DNA from 3 places in the Nitratireductor aquibiodomus genome. Region 1 is predicted to be linked to each of the others. Evidence: predicted binding sites of a transcription regulator. Region 1 holds the regulator's gene; each other region holds the start of a gene.
The links. The regulator PhoB, encoded in region 1, activates phosphate uptake and scavenging genes when phosphate is short. The targets are predictions, from matches to a motif close to TGTCATNNANCTGTCAT.
Positions count from the first base shown of each region.

Region 1 (2,264 bases):
GCGCTCATCGCCGGCGCGCTCGGTTTTGGCGGGATTGCTGGTGCATCAGCGGGGATAGCGCAGATTCTGTTCTATATTTTCCTCGCTCTTCTTGCCATTTCCCTGATCATGGGACTGCTGAGGAGACGCGGCTAAACAAAGGGACGCAACGTAAACGAATGCGGCACCCGGCGAGGCGGACCATCCATGGCTTCCGCTTCGGGGAGACAGTGAAAGGAGAACGCCATGGAACACATCGCTGCGCTTCTTCTGATTGTCGGCTGCTCCGGCAACGTGGCCGAATGCCGCGAACTGCCCGCCCCCACGCCTGTCTATGAGACGTTCGAGGAGTGCGAGGCGGAAAGGCCTCTCTCGATGCGCGAGCTCGAAAATGAGGCTCCGCAGGTTATGGCGACATGTGTCTACGTTGATCCGGCGCTCGTCTACGACGACGCGGTTCTGGAATGGGACATTACGGACGACGGCAAGCTGACGGCCACCCTTGAGCCGGTGACGAGCTTTGCGGTTGCTCGGAACGAACATGGCAGGCCCGCGAGCACGCTTATGAAGTGACCGGACCGACTGCAACAGCATATGAAAACCCCGGCAACCGCGCCGGGGTTTTTGTGTCGGTCTGTCTCAGGCTTCACGGATAGCGTAGCCGGCGCCGCGAATGGTGCGGATCACGTCGGGAAGCCGGCCCTGATTCACGGCCTTGCGCAACCGGCCCACATGAACGTCAACCGTGCGCTCGTCGATATAGATCGTTTCACCCCAGACATTGTCGAGCAGCTGGCTGCGCGAGAAAACGCGGCCGGGATGCTGCATCATGAATTCCAGAAGGCGGAACTCTGTCGGTCCGAGACGGATCTCATTCTTGCGCCGGTAAACGCGGTGCGATTCCCGGTCGAGCACAATGTCGCCGACGGAGAGAACCGTTGACAGCACTTCCGGCTTGGCCCGGCGCAGGAGCGCGCGGACACGCGCCACGAACTCCGGCGTCGAAAAGGGCTTCACGAGATAATCGTCGGCCCCGGTGGAAAGTCCGCGCACGCGATCGCTTTCCTCACCGCGCGCGGTGAGCATGATGATCGGCAGGCGCTCGGTTTCCGGGCGCATGCGAAGCCGGCGACAAAGTTCGATACCCGACACAGCCGGGACCATCCAGTCCAGAACGAGCAGATCCGGAACATTTTCCTGCAGGCGCACCTCGGCTTCATCGCCGCGCGAAATCATCTCTACCTGATAACCCTCGGCCTCCAGATTGTATTTCAGCAGGACGCAGAGCGGTTCGTCGTCTTCAACGACCATGACCTTGGGGGCAATCATGGAAGGCATTCTCCTAGGGCATTGCTACGGCCGACTACGCATCCGCATCGACCGTCATCTGTGTTTCATCGAGCTTCGGCCGCTGGACCGGAAGCTGTTCCCCCGTCACCACATAATAGGCATTTTCGGCGATATTCGTCACGTGATCGCCGATGCGTTCGAGATTCTTGGCGCAGAACAGAAGATGCGTGCACGACGTTATGTTGCGCGGATCCTCCATCATGTAGGTCAGCAGTTCGCGAAACACCGACGTATACTGGATGTCGATCTTCTCATCCTCGTCGCGCAACCGGATCAGCGCTTCGGCATCGCGCTTCACATAGTGCTCGACCACCGCATTGACCTGATGCAGCACCAGACCTGCCATCGCATCGATGGAATGGGCGAGCGTGCGCGGCGTGGCGCTCTGCCCGACCGCGCTCACGCGCTTGGCGATGTTCTTGGCGAGATCGCCAATACGCTCCAGGTCGGCTGCCATGCGAATGGCGCCCACAACGCTGCGCAGATCCTGCGCCATCGGCTGGCGCTTGGCGATCAGCGTGATCGCGCGCTCGTCGAGATCGCGCTGCTTGGCATCCATGATCGTGTCGTCGGAGATGACACGCTGCGCGAGCGCAGTGTCGGAGTTGAGCAGGGCATTGGTTGAGGCGCGGGTCATCGCACCGGAGAGATCGCCCATATCGCGGATGAGGCGGTCGATCTCACCGAGTTCCTCATCGAAGGAGCTGACTGTGTGCTCGCCCATGATCTGGTTCCTTATCTGTGCGTCAACCGAAGCGGCCGGTGATGTAATCCTGGGTGCGCTTGTCATCCGGATTGGTGAACATCTTGTCCGTCGGACCTTCCTCGACAAGATTGCCCAGATGGAACATGGCCGTGCGCTGCGACACGCGCGCCGCCTGCTGCATGGAGTGCGTGACGATGACGATCGTGTAGTTCTCGCGCAGTTCGTCGAT
Region 1 is NZ_FNSL01000001.1:2,071,385-2,073,648, forward strand. It holds gene BLW55_RS09835 (DUF1328 domain-containing protein) at 1-135, shown strand, start outside; gene BLW55_RS09840 (hypothetical protein) at 226-552, shown strand; gene phoB (phosphate regulon transcriptional regulator PhoB) at 619-1,305, opposite strand; gene phoU (phosphate signaling complex protein PhoU) at 1,343-2,053, opposite strand; gene pstB (phosphate ABC transporter ATP-binding protein PstB) at 2,076-2,264, opposite strand, start outside.

Region 2 (2,264 bases), 870 kb from region 1:
GACATGCGCCAAACATGCCAGCACAACCGAAGTCGTCCTTCCTTCTTTAGAAGTATCTGAAAGAACGGGGAATAATCGTGCCTTCTCGCCCTTTGTGAGATATTCTGGAATGGAATTCATAAATTCTCCCCCTAGGTCACCCATCGCAATACTGCTGTGAGGGAGTAAAAATCGCAAGCGCCTTAGCGAAACGCGCTTCTTGATATTTTAAGGGGCAGCCCAAGAATGCGAAGACTGCCTCAACGCTCGGCAAGGCAGCCTTTGCAAAAGTAAAGCGCGAATAATATTTCTAAAAATATTATTATCCGGCAAAAAGCCAATCCGAAACTCAAGCCGCAAAGCGCTGCGCTTCCGCCCCATAGTAATTAATATACCGGTCCGAGATTGCCTCCACCGGCAGCACGACGAACACATCCGTGGTGCCGAAATCATGGTCGATCACGCAGCCATCGCCAAAGCGCGCGCCGAGGCGCAGATAGCCTTTGACGAGGGGCGGCATGGCGGCAAGCGCCGAGCGGGTCTGGATCGCCTCCTTCGGCATCAGGTCGAGCGGGGCATAGCGGCTGGCGACGGCGCGCACATGCCACTCGGCCTCCACCTGGCAAAAATGCCCGAGGAAGGAGAGCGCTTCCGCATGGGCGGCCGGCACCACGCCGGGGAAGGAGGCGCAGCCCATCATCACGTCGATGCGCTTCTTGCGGCAATAAGCCCAGATGCCCTGCCACAGAAGCTCGATCGTGCGCTTGGTGCGGTAGGGCGGCAGAACGCAGGAGCGTCCAAGCTCCAGAAAGCGGCGGCCCTGGTGGCGGGCCATCAGCGTTTCGATGGCGAATTCGTCTGCGGAATAGAATTTTCCGGCCCGGCGCGCGCCTTCCGGCGTCAGAAGCCGGTAGGTGCCGACAATGCGGTCCACATCCTCGCCCGGAAGCGCGGTGTCGAACACCAGAAGATGATCGCACACGGCATCGAACGCATCCGCATCGCGGTCGGCATTCAGCGCGCCGAGCGGCGCTTTCGCGCCCATCTCATTGTAGAAAATCCGGTAGCGAATGCTCTGGGCCGCGGCAATCTCCTCCTCGCTGCGCGCAAGGCGCACTTCGAGCGAGCCGATGCGGCCCAGAAGCGCATCCTCGGCATCGCCGGCGAGCGGCGGCCTTGCGGCCTGGTCATCGAGAGGGGCCCGGTTCAGCGTGATGCCCTGCATTGCTGATTCTCCTCCGCTTGGCGTTGACGCTGAAATAGTGATCGCTTGCGACAGAACTATGACACTACCGTCACACGGGGGTAGGCGGCAAGCAGGTCTTGGGGCGCGGGCACCGCCCCTGCTCCACCGGCAGCACCTTCTGCGAAACCCGGCCTCGCTTCTCAATGGGTCCCGGGTCAGGCCCGGGATGACGCGGTGGTGCGGGGAGAAGGAGGCCGTCACAGCGGGGGCCGGACCGGTATGTCCCACCCTGTTCTCAGGCCGTAACCTGCAATTCCAGCGCGGCCAGAAGTTCGTCCGGGTCGAGCGGCTTGGTGACAAAGCCATTGGCGCCATGGGCGAGCACGCCGCTGCGCGTCTCTTCCTGCCCGTCGGCGGTGAGAACGAGGATGGGCAGTGGTGCCAGCCCTGTTTCCTCCTCGTGACGGCGGATGGCGTTGATGGCGTCGAGCCCGTCCATCACCGGCATGTGCAGGTCCATCAGCACCGCGTCGAAGCGCGTGCCCGGCGCGCTCACCGCCTCCACCGCCTCGCGCCCGTTGGAGACGAGCGTCACCCGGTGCCCGGCTCGCGACAGTGCCGCGCGCGCCAGCATGGCGTTGATCTCGTTGTCCTCGGCGACAAGGATGTTGAGCCCGCCCGCACGCCGGCCCATGGTCCCGGCATCATGTGTGCGATCATGCGTTTCCGCAGCCGGCCAGGTGGCCTCGCTCTTGCTGCCCAAAAGCTGGCGCAGCAGTGTCCTGCCCCGCACGGGCCGCGCGAGAAACGCGCCATAGCCGCTGGCGCGAAACGCGGGAAGCCGCCCGCGCTCGGATGGCGTGATCAGCGTGAGCGCGCGGTCTCCGCCAACGCCCAGCGCGTGCAGACGGGTGATCAGCGCGCCATCGTCGCTTTCAAGCGAGGCGTCGACCAGCACCGTGTTGAACGGCCGGCCGCTCTCTTCGGCAAGTCGTGCCGCATCCTCCGCAGTGGCGGCGATCGCCGCGCGTCCGCCATGCACACGCACGGTCATGGCGATGGTTTCGGCCTCCTGCGCGAAGGGCGAGAGAATGACGGC
Region 2 is NZ_FNSL01000001.1:2,941,663-2,943,926, reverse strand. It holds gene BLW55_RS14075 (hypothetical protein) at 1-120, opposite strand, end outside; gene olsB (l-ornithine N(alpha)-acyltransferase) at 329-1,204, opposite strand; gene BLW55_RS14065 (PAS domain-containing hybrid sensor histidine kinase/response regulator) at 1,461-2,264, opposite strand, start outside.
Region 2: the regulator PhoB is predicted to act here: its motif matches at 1,252-1,268, upstream of olsB (l-ornithine N(alpha)-acyltransferase).

Region 3 (2,264 bases), 290 kb from region 1:
AGTTCCTCGGAAATCGCGAGTAGCGGGCGCGAAACCAGAAACAGTGCTATGGAGAGGGCGGCTTTCGGGCCGCCCTTTCTTTTGCTTCATTCGAGAGCAACCAACGAGTTTCCATGAAACCCACCATTCGCGCCGTAACCCCGGCTGATCTCCCGGCCATCACCCGCATCTATGCGCACGCCGTTGCCGAGGGCACGGCAAGCTATGAGCTGGAACCGCCGGGCGAGGCCGAGATGCGCGAGCGCATGGAGGCGCTCGTTCGCAATGGCTACCCCTATATCGTTGCGGAGAATGAAGACGAAATTCTGGGTTACGCCTATGCGGGTCCGTTTCGCCCGAGACGGGCCTATCGCTTCATGGTCGAGGATTCCGTTTATCTGGCGCCGGAAGCGCAGGGTCGCGGTGTAGGGCGACTTTTGCTGCAGGCACTGGTTGAATCGTGCGAACGGTGCGGATTTCGCCAGATCGTCGCTGTCATTGGCGACGGCTCGGAGGAAAGCGCCTCGGTAAAACTGCATCGGGCCGCGGGTTTCCGCGATGCCGGCATTCTTCGCGGCAGCGGCTTCAAGCACGGGCGCTGGCTCGACACGGTGTTTATGCAGCTCGCGCTGAATGAGGGCGACCGTGCGCCGCCCGATCCCGATTCCATCCCCGAACGTCTGTTTCGGGGCGAGTCGGTTCGTTGATGCCGGTTAGATTGTTGTGCGTCCATCCGGACGCACAAGGGACGATCTAGACCATCTTTCGGTCCTGACCCTACAGCGCCGCGCGTCTTATAAGACGCGCAAAGGACGCTGTAACACTTTCAAATGAATTCATTTGAAAGCGACATGCATTAGGTGACGAGTTTCAGCTTCTTGTCGAACACCGCCAGGACACGTGCCAGTTCATGCCCGCGTTTCAGGATTGCGCCTGTCGCGGCGATAACGCTGTAGGCGCCCTGCTTCCGGGTCAGCTTGGGATCCTTGACGATCTGAAACAGCGGGACTTCGCTGGTTCGCCGGAACACGGAGAACACCGCCCGGTCCCGGAGATGATCGATGGCGTAGTCACGCCACTCGCCTGCCGCGACCATGCGGCCATAGATGCGCAGAATCTGATCAAGTTCGCGCCGCTCGAAGGTTACGGGGAGATCGGAACGTGCCCTGCGTGCCTCGTGCAGCGGGATCAGTATCCCGGAGCCGTCCCTATCCTCCCCCGCGCTGCCGTAATCTGTCATTGGCTGTACCTCATGACGATTTGGTGACAGGGGAAGGTTCGCCCGCCATAGGCGGAATTGCAAGCCCGCAATCCCCGCGCTGCATCTGGCAGGGCTTGATGCTCAAGAAAAGCGCCTCATCCTTCTTGATGGCATGGTTCATCAGAGTGGTTAGAGTTACCCACATCTTTTGCCGGCACGGCTATTCTTGCTCTGCAAGCCTCAATTGTTAGCCGGTAGTCACAAATCAGGACCGTCTGTCGGAATTGGTGATGACTTGCCTTTTTCTTGCCGCATTTTGTCCAAGCTCACGCCCCATTGTGCCGCAACGATCCAACCGTTGCCTGAGACGGTTCGGTCCGGACACGGATCCCGAAAACCCCAAGCCCCCCCGCCCTCGGGGTCATGACCGGATCGAACCAACTCTCGGATGTCCGAGCAGGGCAACGGTCCCAAGAGATCAAAACCGGTGCTGAATGAGTCAGCGCCGGTTTTTCTTTTGGGACCAGGCCGCGCGGCGGCCATATTCATAGGCCCCCATCCCCGGGGTTCATGGCAAATGCGCCCAATATCGCGCCCGGTCGACCGTCTTTGTCGACGCGCTGGAGCAGTAGTGCGCAGCCATTGCCCTTCTGCACCAGTTCGGCCTTGGGCATCTCGAAGCTCTTGGCCGCGCCGTCCCACATGCCGATCGTCTGGATGCGGTTGACCGCGTTGCGATACTGTATCGATCGGCCACGGTTTTCGCCGGCGCGAATCTCCACAGTCCTTTGTGGCGTGTAATCGACAAAGACCAGATGCGCATTAACGGATTCGCCCTTCAGGGCCTCGGGTATTGAGCCGACATTGACGACGATGGTGTCGCCCCTGTCCTTGAGGGAAATATCCACCTGAAGTCCGTCCACGGTTCCTGCGAGGGCTTCGAGCGTTGAAGTGACCCTGCCCCGGTCCGCGCCATTCATGTCGCGCCGGCCGTTGACGATGGCCTGCGGCGTGTAGACGGACGCCCTTTGAAGTGCACCCGCATATCTTCTCTGCCGTTCGGAGTTGGCGGGGCTTGCGAGCG
Region 3 is NZ_FNSL01000001.1:2,358,381-2,360,644, reverse strand. It holds gene BLW55_RS11245 (Bax inhibitor-1/YccA family protein) at 1-23, shown strand, start outside; gene BLW55_RS11240 (GNAT family N-acetyltransferase) at 114-686, shown strand; gene BLW55_RS11235 (DUF2794 domain-containing protein) at 836-1,219, opposite strand; gene BLW55_RS11230 (DUF1223 domain-containing protein) at 1,726-2,264, opposite strand, start outside.
Region 3: the regulator PhoB is predicted to act here: its motif matches at 1,232-1,248, upstream of BLW55_RS11235 (DUF2794 domain-containing protein).